3 regions of the Paenibacillus sp. RC334 genome follow, and region 3 is predicted to be linked to each of the others. Evidence: predicted binding sites of a transcription regulator. Region 3 holds the regulator's gene; each other region holds the start of a gene.

What was found. The regulator Rex, encoded in region 3, represses fermentation and respiration genes when NADH is low (regulators of the CRP and FNR family bind a similar motif). The targets are predictions, from matches to a motif close to TTGTGAAATATTTCACAA.
Region 1: QMK20_RS00660 (phosphoketolase family protein) is a predicted target of Rex. The motif match lies at 5,696-5,713, and genes of this name have one in related genera.
Region 2: lpdD (prenylated flavin chaperone LpdD) is a predicted target of Rex. The motif match lies at 3,188-3,205, and genes of this name have one in related genera.

Annotation. Positions count from the first base shown of each region.
Region 1 is NZ_CP125370.1:121,975-130,303, reverse strand. It holds gene QMK20_RS00680 (SPFH domain-containing protein) at 1-319, opposite strand, end outside; gene QMK20_RS00675 (TPM domain-containing protein) at 339-1,130, opposite strand; gene QMK20_RS00670 (TFIIB-type zinc ribbon-containing protein) at 1,130-2,161, opposite strand; gene QMK20_RS00665 (PspA/IM30 family protein) at 2,188-2,844, opposite strand; gene QMK20_RS00660 (phosphoketolase family protein) at 3,194-5,578, opposite strand; gene QMK20_RS00655 (GntR family transcriptional regulator) at 5,869-6,591, opposite strand; gene QMK20_RS00650 (TetR/AcrR family transcriptional regulator) at 6,951-7,529, opposite strand; gene QMK20_RS00645 (MFS transporter) at 7,727-8,329, shown strand, end outside.
Region 2 is NZ_CP125370.1:4,159,168-4,167,496, forward strand. It holds gene QMK20_RS19100 (DUF6055 domain-containing protein) at 369-1,727, shown strand; gene QMK20_RS19105 (hypothetical protein) at 2,204-2,791, shown strand; gene lpdD (prenylated flavin chaperone LpdD) at 2,809-3,159, opposite strand; gene QMK20_RS19115 (S8 family serine peptidase) at 3,339-8,329, opposite strand, start outside.
Region 3 is NZ_CP125370.1:3,229,910-3,238,238, forward strand. It holds gene QMK20_RS14720 (cell wall elongation regulator TseB-like domain-containing protein) at 1-220, opposite strand, end outside; partial or broken gene QMK20_RS14725 (amidohydrolase) at 258-1,560, opposite strand; gene QMK20_RS14730 (redox-sensing transcriptional repressor Rex) at 1,547-2,200, opposite strand; partial or broken gene dinG (ATP-dependent DNA helicase DinG) at 2,246-5,114, opposite strand; gene QMK20_RS14740 (tetratricopeptide repeat protein) at 5,271-5,918, opposite strand; gene panD (aspartate 1-decarboxylase) at 6,001-6,384, opposite strand; gene panC (pantoate--beta-alanine ligase) at 6,377-7,315, opposite strand; gene panB (3-methyl-2-oxobutanoate hydroxymethyltransferase) at 7,312-8,226, opposite strand.

The DNA.
Region 1 (8,329 bases), 2.9 Mb from region 3:
TTTGCGTCCCCCATTTCACGGTAAACTCCTTCGTATTGACGAATAAAACTTCCACCCTCATGCCACTGTTAAAGCCAAATTTAAATCCTTTTAACGTGGACAGAAACGGGATAATCTCAGAATCTATATTGTAAGATCCTTCATTCTCGAAAATCCCTTCAATCTTGCCGTTATTTACGAAAATCGCGTCTTGACCAGAGCGGATCATTAACTTGCTTCCTTTTTTAATCTCCCGATTGCTCCATTTCCAAAAAATCATATCATCTCTAAATTCTTCCCACTCTACAACATTCGCAAATTGATTTCTAAAGAACGACATTCTGTTCCCATCCCCTCAGTTAAAATGAACCTCTACTGCCGCTATGCGAATGACCGCCACTGGTGGTTCCGCCCCCGCTTGAGCCGCTACTGCTGCTACTCTTTTCGATCTTCCGTTTCGTTGTTGTTGTGTGGAGGTATTGATCCCGATGAGCCAAAATCCCTGAAGTGCTTGCATCCTCATAGGTCTGCCGATTTACCGTAACACGGCCGCCGGAATTGGAAACCATCTTACCCACGATAATCCCCGCCAATACCAGTGAAACCACCAATTGAAACGCAATACTATAAAATATACTATCCGGGTTCACCCCTGGTCGGATTCCCAAATACCTGTGCGCACTTAAAATATATTTTTGGAATGCAAGCTCATAGTTACCGCTCGTCAGGTACGGGCTAATCTCGTCACGTATTTTATCCAGTCTGTCGTCATCCAGATACCGCTCTGCTTTGTAAAATCCGGCCAAATAAATCTCTCTATTTCTCATATCCATCGTTAAAATAACCGCATTTCCATGAGTCCTGTCATATCCAGGTCCCTGATCATCATAAAAGTCCTGCGTCATTTTCATAACATCCATATTGTCGGAATTGCTGGAGGTAAAAATAATAATGTCCGTTTCTCTTTCGGCCCCGTATTGATTAGCCATCGTGTTCAGTTCATCATACTCTTCCTGATTAAGCAGACCCGCTTCATCATAAATCAAGGACTTCCATTCCGTTGTAGCCGCCTCGGCCTTCATTTCCACAGGAAAGGCTAGAAAAGCAGTGAAGAAAAACAAGATTGCCAGGATCAGTCCAACCCTTTTCATTAAAACATCCCCCCCATGATCACCCAAGTGATTAGCTTCAATGAAAGGAAAGAGACACCGAAAATGCCTGCAAACCAGGCAGTCACTTTGACCTTGCTAATCGGAGGCTTGCCGACTACCTTGCCTGTCTGACCGTTCATGGCAAACGTATGCTCCAACCTATTATAGTCATAGTGTATTACCCATACCGGGAGCAGGACATAGTCGGCATTTTTTCGTGTTGTGTCTATTTGCTTATCCGTATAGTCCACAGCAGTATATTCCGACACCGAAGACTGAATATAAGCATCAATATATTCCTTCACTTTTTCTTTTACTCGCGGGAAGAGCTCCTCGTCGTTATAACTGTATTTCTCCGCAATGTAGCCGGCGAGATACGGGGTTTTAAAGCTTTTTAGCTGATCGTAAGGAAAAGGCTCCAATTTATCCATCAGCTCGTCGTTCATTTTCTCCGCGGCATCAATCGGAACCTTCACGTAATTCAGACGAATTTTCCGGTATACATCAAAATGCTGCGTTTCCGTATACTCGTAGTCCCCGCTTGTATAGGTTCTCACTTTTTTGCCCTGACCCTGAACCTCAATTTTATTATGTAATTCATATAACCAGAAAGGCACATACATCCCGGTGATTCCCTTGATTCGATCTGCTGTCATGAACCGATTCGGCGTCAGACGGCCATTCTTGCACCATTTTCGGAAAGCTTGCATAGCTTCTTCCTTACTGATCGAAAAAGGAATGACCTGCGCCGGGGCCAGCTCCCCTGTCAGTCGTTCGCCAAGCACAACCGCTGATCCGCAAAAGCTGCAAACCGTCGCGCTTGTCTCCACTTCAGTCATAATGACTGCTCCGCAGCTGGTGCAATGATACTCCTGAGCCTCGTCTTCTGAAAAAATGTGATTCGTCAGAGGATCTGGAAAATACTCGATATTGTCCTTTCTTCCGCAACTATGACAGGATAACATTCCTGTTTCACTGTCAAAGACCATGCCACTGCCGCAGTTTGGGCATTTGTATTCGATAACCGGCATCTGCTCACCTCTATCATAAAGAACTGTTATTTCTGATCTTTCATTTTTTCTTTGATCGCAGCCAATTCATCTTCTGCGTTCGTGCTTTTCTCAACTTGTGCGAATAAATCATCCAGATCGTCCTGCGTCCCTGCTCTAAGCTCGGCTATAGCCATTGCTTCATCATATGCCCGATTAACCTTCTCTTCCATAGCTTCGAATACGGAATCCTGGCCGCCCATGGCGTTCAATGATTGCTGTACTTTGGCAACCGCCATTTTCCCTTTTAGCTTGATGCGCCGTGCTTCCAACTGGCCCATATCAGACACCAGTTTATCCTGCATTTGTTTCATACTTGCGGCGTTTGATGAAGCCAAGTCATAAGCGGTTTCGAATTGTCCCCGTTTCTCCACCTGCGTTGCCTTTCTCTCCAGAAACTTTCGAGCGTTCTCATCCTTGCCAGCCTCCACTGCCTTCATAGCATAATTCTGAAGCTTTTTGATCTCCGCTCTGCATTCATCCAAAGCTCTTTTCGCTCTTCTCTCATCCGCCAACACCGAAGCGGTTTCCGCTTTCACTCTGCCCAGGTCGATGTTCAGGTTCTGCATGTAATCCTCAATTGTCTTCTCCGGATCTTCCACCTTGTCTAATAAGGCGTTAACATTCATTTTCATAATATCCCTAAATCTCGACAGAATCCCCATCATGGTCTCCCTTCGAAAAGACTGCATTCCTACCATATAATACATCAAATTCGGAAAAAAGGGTTCATTTCCCTTTCCAAATCCAATAACAGGCACTTTAACGCCATCATTCAATACCTTTTCCTAAATTTTCCAGTTCATATGAACAGCCTCCTTTACTATTTTCATATAAGATAACACCTCGCCGCTGCATAGGCAAAAGTACAGCTAACCAAATCAAAAAAAGTGCCTGATCCCCGTGAAATCATACTTTAAGACACGGGGGGCAGGCACTTGCACCGCAGTAACTAATCATATATTCCACTTCATGCTTGCTTGTCCTGTATAGTGCTGAAGTGGACTTTATTTTTTATCTCAAGCTTTTCCATACCCAGTTTTCTACTTCTGGTAAGTCGATGCCTTCTTCACGAATGCATTGATTATGCTTCTTAACCATAGCATCCATTTCAACCACAATGCTTGTGTACTTCCCGGCTTCAGGTAAGTTTAGAACAGCTTCCTTCACTAAGTCAAAACGGTCCATTTGATTCAATACACGCATATCAAATGGGGTCGTAATATCACCATTTTCACGGTAACCATGCACATACAAGTTATGATTGTGACGATCAAAGAACAGATCTTTGATTAGACCTTCATAGCCATGGAAAGCGAAAACAACTGGCTTTTCCTTTGTGAAATAATGATCAAACTCTGCGTCAGATAATCCACGAGGATCTATTTTTTGACTTCTCAATCTCAATAAATCTACCACGTTGATAAATCGAATCTTCAGCTCAGGCAATTTCTCATGCAAAATGGAGATCGCAGCTAAGCTTTCAATCGTTGGTTCTGTACCGGCAGAAGCAATGACAAGATCAGGTTCTCCACCTTGATCTGTACTTGCCCAGTCAATGATCTTCAACCCTTTATCCACCAATTCTTTCGCTTCATCAGCAGTAAACCATTGTGGACGTGGGTGTTTAGACGAAACGATCAAATTGATCTTTTGACGGTCGTTTAAAATGGTGTCAAAAACAGCCAACAATGAATTGGCATCAGCTGGCAGATACTCCCGAATAAATTCCGGTTTTTTATCAGCCAAATGACCTAACAAACCTGGATCTTGGTGTGTATACCCATTATGATCCTGTTGGAACACCGTTGAAGTTGCTACGACATTCAATGATGGGATATCTGCACGCCATCCTTGATCCGTTGCTTTACGTAACCACTTGAAGTGTTGAGTAATCATTGAATCAACCACACGCAGGAAGGCTTCATAACTTGCAAAGAAACCATGACGACCAGTCAACACATAACCTTCCAGCAAGCCCTCTGCTTGATGTTCGGATAATTGGGAATCAATAACACGACCATAAGAAGACAAAAATTCGTCATTAGGTTCAATAATTTGGTCCATCCATTGACGTTTGGTTACTTCAAAAACAGGAGCTAAGCGGTTAGACATCGTTTCATCCGGTCCGAAGATTCTGAAATTACGATTTTCTTCATTTAAAAGAACCACATCTTTAACGTATTTCCCTAAAACCGACATATCCTGTGCAATGACTTTACCAGGAACAGAGTTATCTAGTGTATAGTTACGGAAATCTGGTAAATGCAAGTCTTTAATGAGGTTACCCGCATTCGTAACAGGGTTCATCCCCATTCGTTTATCGCCTGTAGGTAGAATTTCGGCAATCTCAGGTTTTAAACGGCCATTTTCGTCGAACAATTCCTCTGGTCTATAGCTATTCAGCCATTCTAATAAAGCAGGTGCGTGCTGCATATTTTTTTGGTCAACAGGAATTGGAACTTGATGGGCACGGAATGAATTTTCATTAGGTACGTTATCCCATTCTTTTGGACCCGTCCAGCCCTTAGGTGTACGGAAGACAAGCATCGGCCATGCTGGGCGAGTAAGGTCATTGTTTTCACGCGCATTCTTTTGAATAGCTTCAATTTTTTCGATTACGGTATCCAATACTTTTGCCATTTCTGGATGCATTTGATCAGGATGCTCACCTTCAACAAAAAATGGTTCCCAACCCAAGCCTTTGAAATATGAGGTCAATTCTTCTTTCGATTGACGAGACATAATCGTTGGGTTACTAATCTTGAAGCCATTCAAGTGTAAGATTGGCAGCACTGCACCGTCAGTAATGGGGTTGATAAATCTGTTAGAGAACCACGAAGCGGCTAATGGGCCAGTTTCAGCTTCGCCATCACCAATAACAACAGCCGAAATCAAATCGGGATGATCTAAAATGGCACCCACCCCATGAGAAAGGGAGTAACCTAATTCTCCACCCTCATGGATAGATCCAGGTGTTTCAGGAGCGGCATGTGAAGCAATACCGCCAGGGAACGAGAATTGTTTGAATAATTTCTTCATACCCGGGATATCTTGTGTAATTTGCGGATAGATTTCAGTGTAGCTTCCATCGAGATATGAATTTGAAACCATAACCTGGCCGCCGTGACCAGGGCCTTCAATGTAAAGCATGCTCAAATCATATTTATTAATAACACGATTTAGATGTGCATAAATAAAGTTTTGGCCAGGAATGGTGCCCCAGTGTCCAATAGGCTTAATCTTTACGTCCGAATCTTTTAATGGTTCTTTTAACAAAGGATTATCTTTTAAATAAAGTTGGCCTACCGAAATGTAGTTCGTTGCACGCCAATATGCATCAAGTTTTTCCAAATATGCTTTAGATGAGTAATCTACTATTACAGGTGATAATGACATGATGTCCACTCCCTAAACAATTTTGTTTGTAATTTATTCCGGAAATTTCATCGACATGTACATCATAACGCTGCGTCGATTAAATTCAACCTTTTCAACAAATGATACGGTCCAATTTTGTGAAATTTTGAACATAGTATGAAATATAATTAAAAAGACAGTAAAAAAGCTCTTACATTAAAATAAATGGAAATTTTAACCACGTTTTTTTATTACAATCTATCCATAGTATGATCAGATTTTTTTTTCAAAAGCATAAAAAAAGACTGGAAATTTTTCCAGTCTCATCGTTAATGAACCGATACGAAGGTGTTGAATTTCAAATATTTGTAATGGAATCGCATATGAGAAAATTCAAATGGCGTGCCATTATCTAAAAAGAAAACACCTTCCATGATGCCTACGGGCTCATTTTCCTTCAAATGCAGTAGTTCTTGATCGTCTGCTTGGGACGGCTCTGCAAAAATGGATAAAAAAGATTTAGTGACGGCCAGGTTCCGCGAGTCTTCCAAATAATTAAAAATCGACCCCTCGATAATCGTCTGATTTAAATTTTGGACAATTTTAATAGGGATATAGCCCGTTTCAATCATAAAAGGATCATCATCAAACAAACGTAAGCGAACAATTTTGTAAACAAAATCATGAGTCTCCAAGAATAAATCGCGTTGTAATTCTTCTGTTGGTGGAATGACCTCAAAACTCAATACTTTGATTTTAGGCTTTTTACCATGCATTTGAAAATTATCAGTGACCCCTAGATTAGAGCCTTCGTAGTTAAAGATAGATTCATTCCTTATGTATAATGGATTAATAAATGTCCCAGAACCGCGCTTCTTGAAAATAATTCCTACATTCTCCATTTTAGTCAGAGCACGTTTAATGGAACTACGACTCACCTGGTACGTCTCGCTAAGACTACGTTCATCTGGTAATCTCATATCTGCAAACTTACCAGCAAAGATTTTCATCTTAAGATCGTCAATAATTTGCTTATAGACAAATTGTGTCATATCGTACTCCTCTTCCAGGTCTTCTATAACTTCATATAGTTTACCATAACTTGTTCTTTCCATCTCATGTTTGTTTACGTATGTAGAGTGAGCCTTCATCTGATAGCTTGCTTTTACTATACATCTCTATGCATAATACCATGATTGCACATACATCATACCACTGCAATGCATCATGTTCATGCAGAGTATGATCCTTTCTCTCTTTAAGGGCAGATAGTCATCCCCTTTCAACCCCAAAGAGCGACGACACCGACGAAAGCGTCACCCTGCGCCAAAGTCGGTACCGTCACTTTTCTACCTGAAACATTTAGAAGGGCACTTGATTAGAATATCCTCTTTGTTTCTCTAGTCTTGATTCAGTCCAAGCGAATTCCTTCGAACGCATTCATTACTAATTGCTGCACATAGGAATCGTCTAATGGATCACCAGTTACCAACAATCGATAAAAAATCGGTCCATAAATGAGATCTGTGCTTAATTCAATATCGAGATTTTTCTTCAATTCCCCACGCTCAATCCCCCGCTCCATAAGAAGCCTGGCCTCGAGCCGCCGAGGATGGAAATACCGCGTCCGGTATGCCTCCGATAATCCTGAATCAAGCTGCCCTTCACCTATTAACTCCGTAATGATTTTACCCTCCCGACTTGTCAAGAACCGAACTAAATTCGTAGCATGAATGAGAATATCATCTAATACAGAACCCGTGTCGGGTACGGGCAATCTTGCTATGGAAGCTGACAGAAAACCATCCATCACCACGGCAGCCTTGTTAGGCCACCATTTATAAATGGTCGCTTTGCTAACTTTGGCTCGTTCAGCAATTTTTTCCACCGTAACCGCTCCAAAGCCATGCTCCAACAGTAGATCATAGGAAGCGGTAAGGATAGAATTCTGCGTCTCGACATTACGCGGACGTCCTCGTTTACTCTGCACCGGAACCCCCCCTTCCTCTTAGATGTAAGTAAATACAAAAAAATAAACTGTACGTTCAGTATATCAAATATCAAGTAAAAATAAAACGAATTTACCTATTTACAAAACCAAACGTTCAGTATATTATTTGATTATCGAATTAATGAACTATACGTTCAGTATTTATTTTTCCCTAAACAATTACGAGGAGGATTATCATGCAAAGAGAACAACAAGCCATAGAAAGTAACCGTATTTCAAATTGGATGATGTTTCTGTTGGCGGCCGCATGCGGCCTTATCGTCGCCAATCTTTATTATGCTCAGACCCTTGTAGGGCCTATCCATGTTGCTATGGGCCTTTCTTCCACAGCAGCGGGCTTCATTGTCACTTTAACTCAAGTCGGTTATGTTGTGGGATTGCTGTTTATCGTACCGCTCAGTGACATTATTGAAAATCGACGCCTCATGGTCGTATCGTTAGTGATTACAGTCGGTGCATTGCTCGCAGCCGCATTCGCCCCCAATGCGCCGTTGTTCCTGACCGCATCTCTGTTCATTGGAATTGGATCGGTGGTAGCCCAAATACTGGTGCCATATGCCACGTATTTGGCATCTGAAGAGCAGCGCGGCCGCGTTGTCGGGAATGTAATGAGTGGACTGTTGCTAGGAATTATGTTCGCACGACCAGTGGCAAGCTTTATAACCAGCATCTGGGGGTGGCAGGCCGTATTTATTTTGTCAGCAATTGTCGTAACGCTGTTGACGGTTCTGCTCTCGCGAGCTCTTCCTGAACGTAAGCCTGCGCCTACGGTATCTTAC
Region 2 (8,329 bases), 930 kb from region 3:
GCAGTCTCACGTAGAGGACCCAAATTAGCACAATGATCTAGAAAATAGACAAGAGCCACTGTCCTTATAATTATAACATCAGGTCTATATGAGTATACGCAACGATAATAGTAATCTTCTTTTTCTATATCTGTCCATTCGCCAACTCGAATCCAGCAGCAAAAAAATCAAAACCTCTTATCCTTAAATTTGATTTTATCAAGGTACTAAGTAATATTCTCAGCTAAATCAATTTGATTTCGCAGGCTGTTCTTTTATTATTGGAAAATAATATAAAACATTAAAATATTTTCATTTCAGCATCGAGGAATTTGCGTTATTATATAAAAGAAATCAATATACTACATTAATGTAAAGGAGTGTTAATTATGAAAAAGCTAGTATGCTGCTTGTTAATGGTTTTATTATTATTGAATGTAACAAGCTATGGGGCAGTAGCTGATTTACTAGGCACTGCCAAAACGGCAAAAGCTGAAGGTTATGAAAGCGTTATCACTACAGAAAGTACGAAGAATACAAACGAATACAAGGCAAGAGATGCTTTTTATTCTTTATCTGATTCTTCTGTAAATCGTGCTACCTCCGAGCATTTTCAAATTATTTGGGGAAACAGAGATACAACTGGAACAGTAAATAGGGATTTTGTTCAAGGCAACTTGGCCAACCTCGAAAGTATCCGTTCATTTTACATGGATAAATTTGGATTGGGGGATATCGGAACTTCTCCAAATTTAACTGGAAAATATAAAACGAACATTTACATTGCGAGCACTGGACTGAAAAAGATTGACGAAGATTGGGCTTATATGTCAGTAGACAACGATGCATTTGCTTACATGGTCATGATGCCGGCTGCGATGCGTGTAGACCCACCAAGCTGGGTAGTTCCTCATGAATTAGGCCATGTATTTACCTATCATAATGGAGGAGAGGTCCCTTATGAGTGGTATGAAGCGGTAGCTAACTTCTTGCGTAATGAATATTTGGGTAGCGATTACTACAGTTATGGTGGAACGGTATATGGTCCAGACTCTGACTTTTTTGCCCCCTTTATACTGAATTCGGAATCACATTTTCCACATGTAAAGAATTGGTACGATGCATGGCCTATTCTCCTGTATATTAATGAAAATCCAGATCACATCAACGGACTTGGCCATCGAGCAATGTTGGATTTATTGTCTTACGGCGGAAAAGATACGACCTACTTTGAATCTATGGAAAAGGTAACTGGAGTTTCTACTAAAGAATTACTGGGTGGAATGGCAAGAAGATTGGTAACTATGGACTTCAAGAGCCAACAATATTATTTGAAACATTTAGATGAACTTTTGAGAACTAACGGCAATTATGAAAAGATATATACAACACTGAAAAGTGGTAAAGGCGGCTGGATGACCGTCCCTGAAAACAAGGCTCCACAACAGACAGGCTACAACATTGTTCCTTTAGATGTTGATTTGAGCAAAGCTTCCGTTACCATTGATTTCCAAGGAACAAGCACAGCAAAAGGCGCTGATTGGAGAGCAAGCATTGTTACCGTAACGCATTCGGGGGATACCCGATATTCTACAATGTGGAACAAAGGGAAAAATTCATTGAATTTGCAAGGAGATGAAAAATCTGTTTATTTGGTTGTATCCGCAACTCCAGATGAAATTAAACATTTTAATATTGAAGAGGATGGTGAAACTTATCCTTATAAAGTAAAAGTAACAACAAAGTGATTGTGGATAATAATCATATTGTGGTTGAATGAAAAGCTTATCTAGGGTAAATATCAGAGTTTACGAAAAAAAGTGAATAAATGCCTGAACAATGGCACTGGTATCAAAATACCAGTGCCATTGTTGTTAGTATGCTCTGAAAATAATCTTTGGGAATTGAATACACAGCAGCTTCACTAATGTTATCCATCGGGATACATCCAAAGGTAGTTTCTGAGATATGGGGTCATACAAGTGTAACTATAACATTAGATACTTATTCACATTTATTAAACAAGAAAGCGATAGAGACATCACTAGAAATTGAAGAAAAATTCTATGATCAGAAATTCGACCAATAAATTTTAAAAACAGTTAATTATTAGCAACAAAATATGGATACATAATCACTTTTCGTAGTGATCGGGCATACAGTATTTTACCTATTACTGATAAAATGCGCTCCCTGAGAGCATCCTGCCTAGGAGGTCGGAGCTATGGTATATCGTGCAACATCCCGCAGAAGGTGTTCGCCTCACAAACGCTTAAATGCTGACATGCTCAGGAAAATATCCGCCGCCATGCTGCCATTTTACAAAGCTATTGCCACCCGTCGTTCTTTCGCCGTTCAATGGTCACGTGCTGTAGTGCATGGCAATTTGGATCGGATGAAGGCCCTTCTCTGCTCGGTAGCGCCATTTGCTGCCAAGCAAGGACTGGGCACGAATGGCATCGGCTATTTTATCTCCTTCTTGGCCCAGCCACCAATGCTGTATTATACGAACGGAACGACGATTCCACCCGGTACAGTCCAGTTTACATTTGAGCCGAGGGTTCACCGCGCCATCGCCAGAGCCGTTTTTCCGCTGTATCTCGAATTGGCACGCAATCGATGCTTTGCTTCTGCTTTAGCCAAAGCCATCAACCAGAAAGACCAGCGTGCGGTTACTCTGATGATCCGCAGCTTGATTCCATCCACTGCACTGAAATCCGTACAAATCGAGGATCATGGCTTTGCTTTGCTTTTTAAGTATCCTTACAGTAAATATCCATACCGAAATCTGCTCATTCAGGAGTTTTCTTAAAAAGGTCGCTACAGTCGTTACAGACGTTTTTGCTTGAGTTGATCGATCAGCTCTTTACCCAATTGTATAGCCATTTCCGTCAACATTCGGATTTCGTCCTTCGTTACATGGTCCATATGCGCCCCGCAGCAAATTGCAAAGTTACCCGCAAACTCTTTTCGCAAACGAACGGCAATTTCTTCGGTAATATAAAATTCCTTGTGGGCTTGCAATTGAACGGTTTGGATCGGCTCCAGTCTGGCGCCTGCTGTAATCGTTCCCAGATGCGGCTGATCGCCGCCGGAAATAAGTACGACCATGTCCTCTCCCATAAAATAGGCATCCAGCACAAGGCGGATACGCCCGCTTTCTTTTTGCAAATGAATCATATGATTCTCTCCTGTCTAAAAAATAGTATTGTGAATAGATTCACTTTATATGTTTCTATTCATTCTATCGCTTCCAGACCTGTTCCACAATTCAAAAAGACCCACAGCAGACCTCCGAAAATGGTGGCTTGCTGTGGGTCTTCTGTTGTTATTTTAAAAGAAACATTCCGTGTACCTTATTAACGGATCGTGATGGTATGCGCAGCTTTTCCGCTTGCGCCATTATTATCTGTCACCGTCAGCTCCACGGTATACGTTCCGGCTGTGGTAAATTTATGCTTTACCTTGGAGCCGGACGCTGTATCGCCATCGCCGAAGTTCCAGCTATAGCTGACGATTTCACCGTCTACATCACGTGAGGCTTTTCCGTTAAACTGAACGTTCTTGTTCTTCTTGGCTGAATCATTCGCCTGAATGATTGCAACTGGTTTCTCGTTAGAGGTCGGTGGATTCGGATCAGGGTCCTGCCCTCCACCCTTCGTTACATACAATCTTCCGGGTGCTTCCGTCTCCACTTCATTTCCTGCTGCATCCCTTACCCGGATCACGATGACTCCGCCTTCCAGGCTCAGAGAAGAGGAAGTGAAGTAAGTTCCTTCATAATGACCTGACGAAGTTTCGTTTAATGGAATTTCGTTTCGGGCCAAGGTGGTCAGATTGAAAGGCAATTCCACACGGAAGGATGCCTCCAATCCGGACGCACTGTCGAAGGATACCTGCACCGGTTGCCCTGGAGTGATACGCACATCCTCAGCAGGACTGATATTTTCCAGCTTCGGCAAGGCTGTATCGACATACACCGAACGGGTAACCGTAGTTACGTTCTCGGCAAGATCCTTGGCCGTTACCGTAATTTGATTTTCCCCTTCATTGATGAGCAACCGCTTGTTAAAGCTGCCGTCGCTTCCAAATTCGGCTGGCTCCCCGTTAATCGTCAAGTTGGTGAGGAACTCATCATACACCGTACCTGTTACACTGACGACACCCGCATTTGTACGGGCTCCTTCATCTGGCGAAGTCAAGATCAGACCCGGTTTAGTCTGGTCAAGTATGACGACCACAGGCTCGGAACGATCTGTTGCTTTGCCGTATACCGCCGCCTGAACACTCAGTGGATTGGCACCCGGCTGAAGATCGACTGCCAGACTGAACTGGCGATCCTTCACCTTGGTTGTACCAGCCAGTTCATTACCGTTAAAAAGCTGGATATCCGCTCCGTCTGCCGGGGAAGTACCTGTAACGGTGATTGTCTCTTCCTTCGTATACGTTGCCTTGGTCGGTGTTGTAATCGTTGGCGCATTAACCGGATATCTGACGATCGCCCGGATCATGTAATTGCCCTCATCCTCCGGTGATTGGCTCCATGCGCCGCTTACACCTTGCCAGCTACGAAGCGCATTGGGTCCACTCTCGTCTGTAGCAAGACCCGGAGCTTGCGTGCCTGCGCTTGGCTGCGTATAGACGATATAGAAGTCGCCTTGAACCGTTACGGGTTCAGGGAATTGTACGGTCGTCCACTGTGTTTCATCCCGAACGGCTGTGCCATCAAATGGACCAGCCAGCAGACGTCCCGGTGCACCTGCCGCACCAGATGCATCATATACGGAGTATTTGAACGCCGTTCCTCCCGGATTCGGGAAGGTTGAATTCCAGAACAGAAGCGACGCTCCTGTCACTTGAGCCACCTCTGATTCAGGTGTCATTCTGACTGCCCAGGAGTTGCCTGCCGCGTTAAAGGCTCTGGCATTTTCTCCGGTACCGTCATCGTAAGCGATGCCCCCCTGGAAGCCGATAAATGGCTTCAATGCGACATTCGCTTCCACACTGCCGTTCGGAGGTGCTGTGATCGTGACACTGTCGCTGTAATAATTTTCTGCTGCAATGGATAATGTATATGTCCCTTCCAGCACATCCAGCGTAAATTCTCCAGCCTCATTGGTTTCTACCGGAGCAATGCGTGCATCCTCCAGCACAAGCACTTTCGCTTTTCGGATCGGTTCACCGGATTGCTTATCGGTAATGACTCCGTGAATCGTACCATGAGGTACCGCTTGGAGACTAAAGTTCGCTCTGATTACTTTATTATTCTCAATCGTGACCTGCTTCGTTTGAGGCTCATAGCCATAGGCTTCAGCCTTCAGCGTATAATCGCCTGCTACGTGAATGAAGCTGTATTTACCTGTGGTCGGATCGGTTTTCACCGAACGTCCGGTTTCCAGTACGGTAACTGTGGCGCTGGCAGGAAGACTTTCGAGACCGACACGTCCACTGTCCACCGTTGTTTCCGTCGGCTTCACTTTTTCCTGGAATTCACTCTTTTCGGTGCTTGTAATTTTGTACAGTGGGAATTGTTCTTCCGCTTTTTCCAGTTTGATATTCGACTCAGGTACTACATCCTTGGTCACTGTCGAAGCTGGAATGCCCAGTACACGGAAATCGTCAATGTACCAACCGTTTTTGTTCACACTGTTATCCGATTTCAAGCGGAAGCGAATTTGAATCTCATTGCCGGTATAGCTATCCAGATTGTAGTAAACTGGAGTCCATTTTTTCCCATTAGTGTTATGAGAGAATTTGCCCAGCTCGGTCCAGGTGTCGCCATTATTTTTGGACACTTCTACATAACCGAAGTCATAGCCGGACTCAATTTCAAACCAGTGGTTGAAGGTAAGTGTTGCGTTCCGCACACCATTCAAATTAATTTTTGGAGAAACCAGCGAAAAGTCAGCTCCGCTCTCATAGTTACTATCGAGATCGGTTGCCCATACGTTTGGTCTGGATACTGCACTCTCTGGTCCCACTTCTGTGGGGATGCCACGTTCCCATTCATCCTTGGTACCAGAATGAGTCCAGCCGTTATCCGAGTTGCCATCAAACGAATCGCTATACAGCGTATCCGGCACTTCTACTCTCAGTGAAGCCTCATTCGACTTGGCTCCCTCGTTACCACTGTAATCCTCGGCCGCCACTGCATAATGATAGGTCGAGCCGCTGACCGTGATTGTATCGGTGAAGGTCAGTCCAGAGGTTGTACCCAACGAAGTATAATTTTTGCCCGATTGGGTGGAGCGATACACCTTATACTGCTTCACGTCTTCATCGGATGAAGCATTCCAGGCCAGCGAGACGTTGCCGACTGTATCCGCTTCAGCAGTCAGATTACTTGGCGCGGCAGGTGCAACGGTATCCGGCTCCTGAATCGACAGATCGTCGATATACCAGCCATCTTTTACAACCGTATTATCACTTGTAAAGTTGAACAGAAGGTATACCTTCTGACCTGCAAATGCTCGCAGATCGAGATATTGTGTTTTCCAGCCGTTGCTGGTGCCTGTAAATGATAATACCTGCTCAAATGCATTCTGATTGTTGGCGGTGGCTACATACACCTTGCCCAAATCAGAATTGTTTTCAATATCGTACCAATGCTTGAAGCTGAGCAACGCCCCTTTGGGACTATTGGTCAGATCAATCGGAGGAGCGAGGAAATAGCTGTTAGAGTTGGACGCATATTTGCCTTCGAGATTGGTCGCAAGGACCTTCGTTCCCGAATGTGCGCTTCCGGGGCCACTTACCGGGGTTCCCCATTTCCAGACACTACCCTGTCCACCGACATTGATACCAGCAATATCCTTTTCAAAATCCTGTGTATAGCCAGGTTTGACGCCTTTGGAGACATTAACCTTGTACACTTCGGTTTCAAAACCGTTATTGCCGTAATCATTCACGCGAATATAGTATTCCAGACCGACGCTATCCACCAAGAAAGTCGGGATGGACGCTTGATATGTACCGTCTTTGCTGTCGCCGGAGGTCCGTTCCAACGGAATATATACATAGTTTGACGTACCCGCTGTTTTGGCAAAGGCCTCAACTGCTGTCACCCCGACATTATCCGTTACATGAGCAGTCAGAGGTATGTCAATGCCCTCGAATGCCGCAGCAGACGGTGTATGCTCCAGAACAGGCGCTTCCAGATCATCTCCACCTGTTACAACTTTACCGGATACGGAGCCCAAGCCCTGAACGACAGAGCCGACTGCATCCAATGCATTAATGACACCATGTCCGTAGCCATTGTTCGGAGAGGTCGGATATGTGCTATCCGTGCGTGGTGTAGCTGTATTTTCCAGAATTTCTTCCAGTTGATCCACGGTAAGCGAATGATTCGCTTGCAGCAACAGAGCCGCAAGTCCCGCTACATGAGGGCCCGCCATGGAAGTTCCGTTATATCCGCCTTTATAAGCACCGCCAGCAACGGATGATCGAATATTTACACCCGGTGCAGAAACTTCGGGCTTCACTTCGCCATATGGCGACGGTCCCAGCAGTGAGAAGCTAGCCAGCTTGTCATTAAGATCGGTTGCTCCAGTGGCAAAGGATTCCGGATAGTTAGCCGGATTCGCTACCGATCCAGGACCGCCCGGATTGGAAAGGGAAGTATTACCTGCGGAGAATTCAGGGAATATCTGTGCATCCCGCCATGCTTGAACCACAGGTCGGAACCATTCATCGAGGCCGGGTCCGCCGCCCCACGAATTGTTCACCACGTCCGGTGCAAGCTCGGGATGAAGATTGCCTTGGGCATCCCTTGGCGCAAGCAGCCATTGACCGCCGTCGAGTATAATTGCATCCGTCGTTTCCGGATTAAAAATCCGAACGGCAATCCACTTCGCGCCAGGCGCAACGCCGACCCGGTTCGTTCCATTTTCCTCGGAGCCGACCATCGTTCCCATCGTATGCGTACCGTGGGAATCCGCTTCCTGATCGACCGGCAACGTCGCATGACTATGCGGATCGTACCAGCTCAGCTCGGGATTCACGACATTGCCTGCCGCGTCCAGACCGCGCCATTTGCGATGCAGGGCCGGATGAGTATAGTCTACGCCTGTATCGAGATTGGCCACGACGATTCCGGTTCCGTCGATTCCTTGTTCCCATACTTGCGGTGCATTAATATGTGATATATTCCATTCCACGGTAGACGGGTCTACAGCGTTCTTACCTGCATTGTCTGGCTTCGCCGATGTTTTACTATCGTCCTTTTCCAGCTCTACTGCTTTCTCTGCGGTTGCAGATTTTGCCGTGTCCACTGTCGCTGTTTCAGCAGTTTTGGCTGCTGTTCCCTCTGCCTGCTTGTCAACTGTCGCCTTTTGCAGATAACGTGTTT
Region 3 (8,329 bases):
GAGCATTTTTCCCTTGTACCACCCAGTATACCTGATCCCACACCGACTTCCACGTCTGAGTCGTGGTAACCAGACCACCCGATTGCTTGGCCTTTACGATAGCGGCATTTCTCTCAGTCACCTGATCTTGAGTAACATAGGAATAATACCAGAAAATGCTGACCAGGACCAGTATGACGGCCAGAATGGCGACCACTATCCATTTTTTCTTATTTTTCAAACCTGTGCTTCCTCTCTAAGGGGATGTGACACCTGAATTAGCGCGACAGCAGCCCTTCAAAGGCGGCTTGTGCCTCATGCTTGATACGTTCCTCATCCATAGTCAGGCACTCACCGTTTTTCACAACCTGACGACCGTCAACCCATACATGGGCCACGTCTTTGGCGCTTGCAGAGTATACGGCATGAGAAATGAGATCCGTATGCGGCAAGAAATGAGCCTGATTGAGATCGAGCGCGATAAAGTCAGCCTTGTTGCCTGCTGCCAGCGCCCCTACCTCATTCAAGCCAATCGACTTCGCTCCGTACTCCGTTGCCAGACGCAACGCCTCACCCGCAGGAACTGCGGTTGGGTCCCCCAGATACTCCCTTGTGAATGAGTGCAGCCAGACGCATTTCCTCAAACATATCCAGGTTATTGTTACTGGCGGGACCGTCTGTTCCGAGAGAGACGGTAACGCCTGCACGGAGCAGATCAGGCACTCTTGCCACACCGCTCGCCAGCTTCAAGTTGCTACCCGGATTATGCGAAACCGCTACACCACGTTCAGCCAGCAAAGCTATTTCTTCGTCATTCAAATGAACAGCATGGGCAACAAGCGATGGACGGGAGAAAAAGCCGAGCTTATCCAAATGCGCAACCGGGCGCAAGCCGTAGTCGCGTACGTTTTGCTCTACTTCGGCAATGGTTTCGGACATATGCGTATGCAACGGTAAGTCCAGATCATGCGCAGCCTGCACGAATTTTTCGATAAACGCAGGCGGACACGTATACGGCGCATGTGGAGACATCATAGTCGTAATGCGACCGTCTGCTTTTCCATGCCAATTACGCGCAAAATTCACAGCCTCAGCCAGCTTGATCCGCTGCTCTTCCTCCGAACATAATCCAATCGCTCCACGCATCAGACTGGCACGGATGCCGGACTCTTCAGCTACACGAGCCACCTCGTCCATATGATCATACATGTCCAAAAAGGTGGTTGTACCGCCTTTCAGCATTTCCAGCACGGACAAGGACGTACCCCAGTACACATCCGTAGACGTAAACTTGGCTTCCATCGGCCACATTTTTTCCTGAAGCCATACTTGAAGAGCCAGATCGTCCCCATACCCGCGCAGCAGGGACATCGCCGCATGACCATGTGTATTAATCAGGCCAGGTAAAAACAGCAGCCCGTTACCATCAATCGCTTCCGTCTCTTCCTCACCCGCTGGCAAAGTCTCGCCAATATAGGCAATGCGGCTGTCCTCCACGATCATATAGCCGTGGATTACCCCCGCTTCCGATCTGTTCACGGCAAAAGAGCCGTTTTTAATCATCCATTTATTCACCGTCATGTTGCATATCTTCCTTTCCGTCTTCCAAATAATAAGCGAGGCTTAACAAATCTGTTGTAAAATCTGTGGCATGTATTCGAATATTTGCTGGTGCCTTGAGAGTGGTCGGCGCAAAGTTCAAAATCGCTCCAATCCCGCTATTTATGAGCCTGTCAGCCACGTTCTGCGCTTCAAAATCCGGTACGGTAATAATCCCGATCCGAATGTTTTGTTCCTTCACGGTCGCTTCCAGTTCATCCATTGGCTGTACGACCAGCGTATTGATCCTGGTTCCGACCTTATCTGGCACAGCATCAAATACTGCTACAATTTTCATATTGTCTTTTAAATAAGCATTATAATTCGAAAGGGCTTGCCCCAGATTACCTGCTCCGACCAATACCACGTTAATTTGCTGGTCGATTTTCAGGATATGGCGTATTTTCTCGATAAGATAAGTAACATCATAGCCGATACCCTTACGGCCAAAATCTCCAAAATACGCGAGATCCTTACGAATTTGAGCCGGATTCAAATCCAGTCTTTGTCCTAACTCCTGGGAAGAGACCGTAGCCACCTCCCGTTTGTGCAGTGCATTCAGATAACGTAAATATACGGGTAACCTCCGTACGACAGCCTCTGAAATTTTATCTGATTTCATACATGCTCCCCCTAATTGTAACGGACATGTTAAGATGTCCGTCCGTTATGCCTCTGTCTCCGGGGCGGATTGGAGCCACTCGGCGATACGGGGCACCATTTGCTCCGTCGGCATATGCTCCATTTTTGGTCCCGGTAACGAGTACAAAAAGTGCTTCCCGTAATAGGATTCAATCACACGCGTATCGTAAACGATAACAACCCCGTGGTCGCTCGCGGTACGTACTAGACGTCCAAATCCCTGTTTGAAGCGAATGACAGCCTGTGGAACAGACAGCTTCATAAAAGGATTTTTCTTCTGCTGCTGGAGCAGCTCACTTTTAGCCTCCAGCAGCGGGTGATTGGGCGGTTGGAACGGCAAGCGGACGATAGCCAGACACGTCAGCGCCTTGCCCGGAATATCGACGCCTTCCCAAAAGCTGCTGGTTCCCAGCAACACAGAAGCTTTGGCTTCCTGAAAACGTCGGGTCAGCTTGCTGCGGCTCCCACTGTCCACGCCCTGCCCCAGCACGGTGATGTCGCTGGATGCTAACGCCTCCTTAAGCGGCTCATACACCTGCCGGAGCATGCGATAGGAGGTAAAGAGAACGAGCATTCTCCCCCGCGTCGCTTGGGCAGTCGAACCTAGCGAGCTGACGAGCATATCTACAAAATGCTCATCTCCTACACTGCCCTTCACGCTCGGAAAATCCCTTGGAATGACTAGCAACACCTGATCCCTGTAGTTAAAGGGTGAAGGGAGCTGCGTAGTCATCAGCCGCCCTTGATCTGCGGCCTCCTGCAAGCCGAGCTGATCGGTCATGTACTGAAACGACTTATCCACCGACAAGGTAGCAGACGTCAGAATAATGCTCCTTTTTTTGTCAAAAAACATTTCTTTCAGCTGGCGGCTCACATCGACGGGCACCGCATAAAATTGTAGCGACTTGCTGCGGAATTGCCCGCTCGCTTCGAGCCAATATACGGTCGTCTCATCATCCATCCGCATGAAAAAGCGCAAGCTTTCCCTAATGCCTGCCAAATCCTTAAGCAGCCCCGTAATATCTGTAATGAGGCTGTCAGCCGCATAATCGTCATGTTCTTCTTTCACGTCGAGCATCAGCTTGTCGCCCTTGCGCAAAATTTCGCTCAACGTTACATAAACCTGATTTTCCAGCGCAGCAGCCTGATCCCACTTGGCAGGCTTGGCCGACGGCTTGAGACGGGAAGAAAACTGCCCTGTTTCGCCCGGTGTCGCATCACTTCGCTCCGGCAGCATACCAAACAGCTTGTCGCTCAGCAGATCCCAAGTCTCCTTGACCTCCAGCACGAGTGGATATATCTGGTCGATGGTAGAAGCCCAATCCGTCGATTTCTCATGCCCCGACTTTGCCAACTGCTGACGCAGCGAAGGCAATTGTCCGTTCTTGCTGTCCTTGAACAACCGGGTCAGCGTATGCACGAGTGTGAAATATTTCATATGCATTCCCAGGTGCTTACCAGCGACTTCCTCCAGATGATGCGCTTCATCAATCACCAGATGCTCATAGCTCGGCAACAGCTGATGACTCGCTTTTACGTCCGTGAACAGCTTCGAATGATTCGTAATGACCACATCGGCTATTCCCGCCTCGTGGCGCGCACGATGATAAAAGCATTTGCGGAACCATGGACAAGAACGCCCAAGACAGGACTCCGAATCACTGGCCACCGTTTCCCAAAAATCTCCGCCACGATTGCTCAGATTCAGTTCTTCATCATCACCGGTTTCCGTCAATGTCAGCCAGACGATCATCTGGGCCGCTGTAATTAAATCTTCCTTCGGCGTTGCGAAGTCTCTTCTGTTTATTTTATGTTCAAACTTACGCAGACACAAATAATGTCCCCGGCCCTTAAAAATGGCAGCCCGGAACGGGAACGGGATCACCTTGGTCAGCATCGGAATATCACGCTCGCGTAATTGCTCCTGTAGGTTGATCGTATGCGTACTAACCATGACTCGCTGTCCATTTTTCACACTGTGATATAGCGAAGGGAGCAAATAACCGAGGGACTTGCCTGTCCCCGTACCCGCCTCGATCAACAGGTGCTTGTCCTCACTCAGCGCCTGATTGACACCCTCAATCATTTGCGTCTGCGCTTCGCGTTCCTCATATTGGCTCAAGGATGAACGTAAATTGTCTCGCACATCATCCATGTATTCCTCAAAGGAAACGCCTGCCAGCGGATTGGGGTCGTCCTCTCTGCGAGGGGCATTTAGCTCCGTCCAATCCTCTACCTTCAGCGCAAGCTGACGAAAAAAACTGATGACCCTCCAAATCCTGAATAGGATCATGCTCTTTGTCTTCACGCACCCCGTCCAAAAACCATCCGAGGTCACTGTCTTCCTCCGCGAACAAATCGCTGAGCCGCTGTATCGTAATCAAAGGCAGCGCGTGAAGCTCATCCAGACATTTTAAAAACACCTCAGCCGTAGCCAACGCGTCGCTGTCTGCCTGATGAGGTCGGTCATGCGCCAGCCCGAACTCAGAAGAAACAAAACCCAGCTGATAGGAAGATAGCGATGGAAACATGATTTTCAGAAAATCCATCGTATCCAAAATTCTGCCAGTAAACGGCAAGTACCCGCACCGATCCAAAGCGTTTTGCAAAAAATTAAAATCAAACGCCACATTATGACCGACCAGCACGACATCGTCCAGCATAGGCACTAGCTCCATCATCATCTCTTCGAGGGCAGGAGCATCCTTGACGTCATCGTCTGTAATCCCGGTCAACCCGGTAATAAAAGGCGGAATGGATCTGCCAGGGTTCACATAAGAACCGTAAATACGGGAAATGCTGTTATCATGATCTATAATTGCAAGTCCGACTTGAATGATGTCATCCGCGGACTGGGTGCCTGTCGTTTCAAAATCCAATACCGCAAATTTCATTCAACTTAATCCTTTCTTTTGACACATACAAAAATAATAACTCTGTATAACAGCATAGCAGAAGATCGCCTGTTTGGAAATTAAGACAGCCAAAAAAGACGATGCACACACCGCCTGGGAAGGTGGGCATGCCTCGTCTCGATCGGTGTCTGACAACTATAGCCAGGTCATCATGGAGCTGTCGTACCGAAGCATTTCGGCACCGGACAAACAGGCTTCCATATTGTGCAGCGGCTCGGGTAACGCAGGATCGAACTGATGCGCGAGAGCAAAACATTTTTGCGCCTCCTCTACATCAGCCTGCTTCGCCATAAGACAGCCCAAAGCATTATAGATGACCGCTTTCAGCCCGGTCTGCTCTGTCAGGTGCAGCACCTTCTGAAAATGGCTCACAGCCTCCGCTGTATCCTCCAGTTGAAAATACGCCATCCCCATATACATACGGCTCTGCCAGCTGTTTGGAAAATGCTGTAGCACCTGTTCAAACTGACGGATGGCCTCAGGATACATAAGCAGTCGGTAATACCCTTGACCCCGATTAAAGGCTGGCAACTCCTTTTCAGGCAGTTCCTTTTCAGATAGCTCCGTGTCAGACATACCGGACTCAGCGGAAAAACCAGCAGTCCGCAGTCGAACCATTTTTTCCTCAAAGGCCAGCCATTCATCCATAATTCCGTCACTCATTCTCCGCAGCAAACTCCAGTGCTGTAGCAACTCCTGCCTGCGGGAGCCCTGGGCTGATGGGTAATGCTTCACGATATCATCTAACATGCTGTTCATTTCTGCGAATACATGCTGGAACATGTGCATCCCGCCCTTACGAAAGATGGATTAATACACTCACATTTTTCGCTTAAAGGGCGGGTTTCATCCGCACTCCCATTCATTACATGATCGTGGCGTGTACTTCCTTGTTGGCCGTTTGGGCCGGTTTATTATGTTCATCGACGAATACAACGGTCGGTTTGTATGTTTTGGCCTCTTCATTCGACATAGAAGCGTAGGAAATAATAATGACTGTATCCCCAGGCTGCACCAGACGCGCTGCTGCGCCGTTGAGACAAATTACGCCGCTACCACGCGGTCCGGGAATAACGTAAGTTTCCAGTCGAGCTCCATTGTTATTGTTCACAATTTGAACCTTTTCATTCTCCAGCAGATCAGAGGTCTCCATCAAATCCTCATCAATGGTAATACTACCCACATAGTTAAGGTTGGCTTCAGTAACCGTCGCCCGGTGAATTTTGGATTTCATCATCGTTCTAAACATGGGAAAGCACCTCCGCCTTCTGTATTCTCATATTATCAATCAGTCGGGTTTTCCCAAACTTTACAGCCAGCGCTACAATGATGTCTTCTTCAACATCGCTTAGCCGCTGCTTGGGAGGAAGGGGATCCAGACCGGGAAAGGTTAAGATTTCAATGTAGTCAATGTCTGCCAAAGGTGAAGAAGTAATGGTGGACTCCACCATCTGGTATAACTGAAGGATCGTAAACGTGTTCTGCACAACATCTTCGCTCACTTCACGCACCTTACGCAGTGAATGTGACAGTACCAACGCCTGCTCCCGCTGTTCCGCGCTCAAATACACATTACGCGAGCTGAGGGCCAAACCGTCGGCCTCTCTGACGATGGGGCAAGGAACGATGGTGACATTCATATTGAGGTCGGTCACCATCTGCTGGAGCACCGCTACCTGCTGCGCGTCCTTCATGCCGAAGAAGGCCAGATCAGGACCTACCATATTAAAAAGCTTGGCAACCACGGTGGTCACACCGTCAAAATGCCCTGGACGTGAAGCACCACATAACCGATCCGTTAAAGAGGATACGCGAATTTTCGTACGGGTTGGCTGCGGATACATTTCTGCTACAGTTGGCAAAAATACGATATCCACACCTTCACGCCGCGCCACCTCCAAATCACGCTCTTCATCGCGGGGGTAGCTGTCGAGATCTTCATTAGGCCCGAATTGAATCGGGTTTACAAAAATGCTGAGTACCACCGTATCTGCCATTTCACGCGCTTTGTGCATTAGACTCGCATGGCCTTCATGCAAATACCCCATCGTCGGCACAAAGCCGACTTTATGTTGCTGTGTAGTAGCAGAACCGTATTCCGCTTTTTCTCCGTTTGCACCAAGCTGCCGACGTTCAGCAACTGCCTGTCGAAGCTGAGCCACTTCTCTTACGATAATCATGACCGAGATTCCACCTTTTCCTTAGCCTGTTCCTCTTGTTCCTGCACCTTTGCCTGCTCTTTCTTGTGTCCGTAGAGAGCCTCTACAACGCTGTCGTCGGCGCTGAACACATGCTCTTTAGCCGGGAAGGCTCGTCCCTTTACATCGCTCACATACTGCTCAATGCTGCTACGAATCAAGCCGCCGACATCGGCATAGGTTTTGACAAAACGTTTGTTGTAATAAGGCGAAGCATATTGAATCAGATCGTGATAAACAAGCACCTGACCGTCACATCCGCGTCCTGCACCAATTCCGATGGTCGGAATAGACAGTTCTTTGGAAATAGCCGCTGCCACTTCCTCAGTCACCAGCTCCAGCACGATGCCAAAGGCACCCGCCTGCTCCAGCGCCTTGGCGTCTGCCATCAGCCGCCGTGCGTCCGCTTCGTCCTTGCCTTGAATGCGGTAGCCGCCAAGCTGATTGACCGACTGTGGTGTAAGACCGATATGACCAAGTACAGGTACGCCTGCCTGAACAGTCGCTTTTACGACGTCGGCAATCTCTGCACCGCCCTCCAATTTGACAGCATGCGCGTGTCCTTCCTGCATCAGCCGGCGGATCCCCTGAAGGCTTTCCGATACGCTGCTGTGATATGTCATAAACGGCATATCCGCTACGATAAACGTATGCTCCGCGCCTCTGGCTACCGCTCGGGAATGATATACGATGTCATCCAGTGTTACGGGAATGGTCGAATCATAGCCGAGAACGACGTTGCCCAGCGAGTCGCCCACGAGAATCATGTCAATTCCCGCCTCTTCGGCTATTTTAGCCGAGGGATAATCATAGGCGGTCAGCATACTGAGCGGAATGCCCTCCTGCTTCATTTTTTTCACTTTCACAATATTCAGTGCTTGCTTGCCTGCCATGGTATATGGCTCCCTTCCATCTTTTTTTGGCACAAAAAATAACCTTTTATGAACGCCTGTACAATTGCGTCATCAAAAGGTCCGAACAGCCAAAAAAGACACT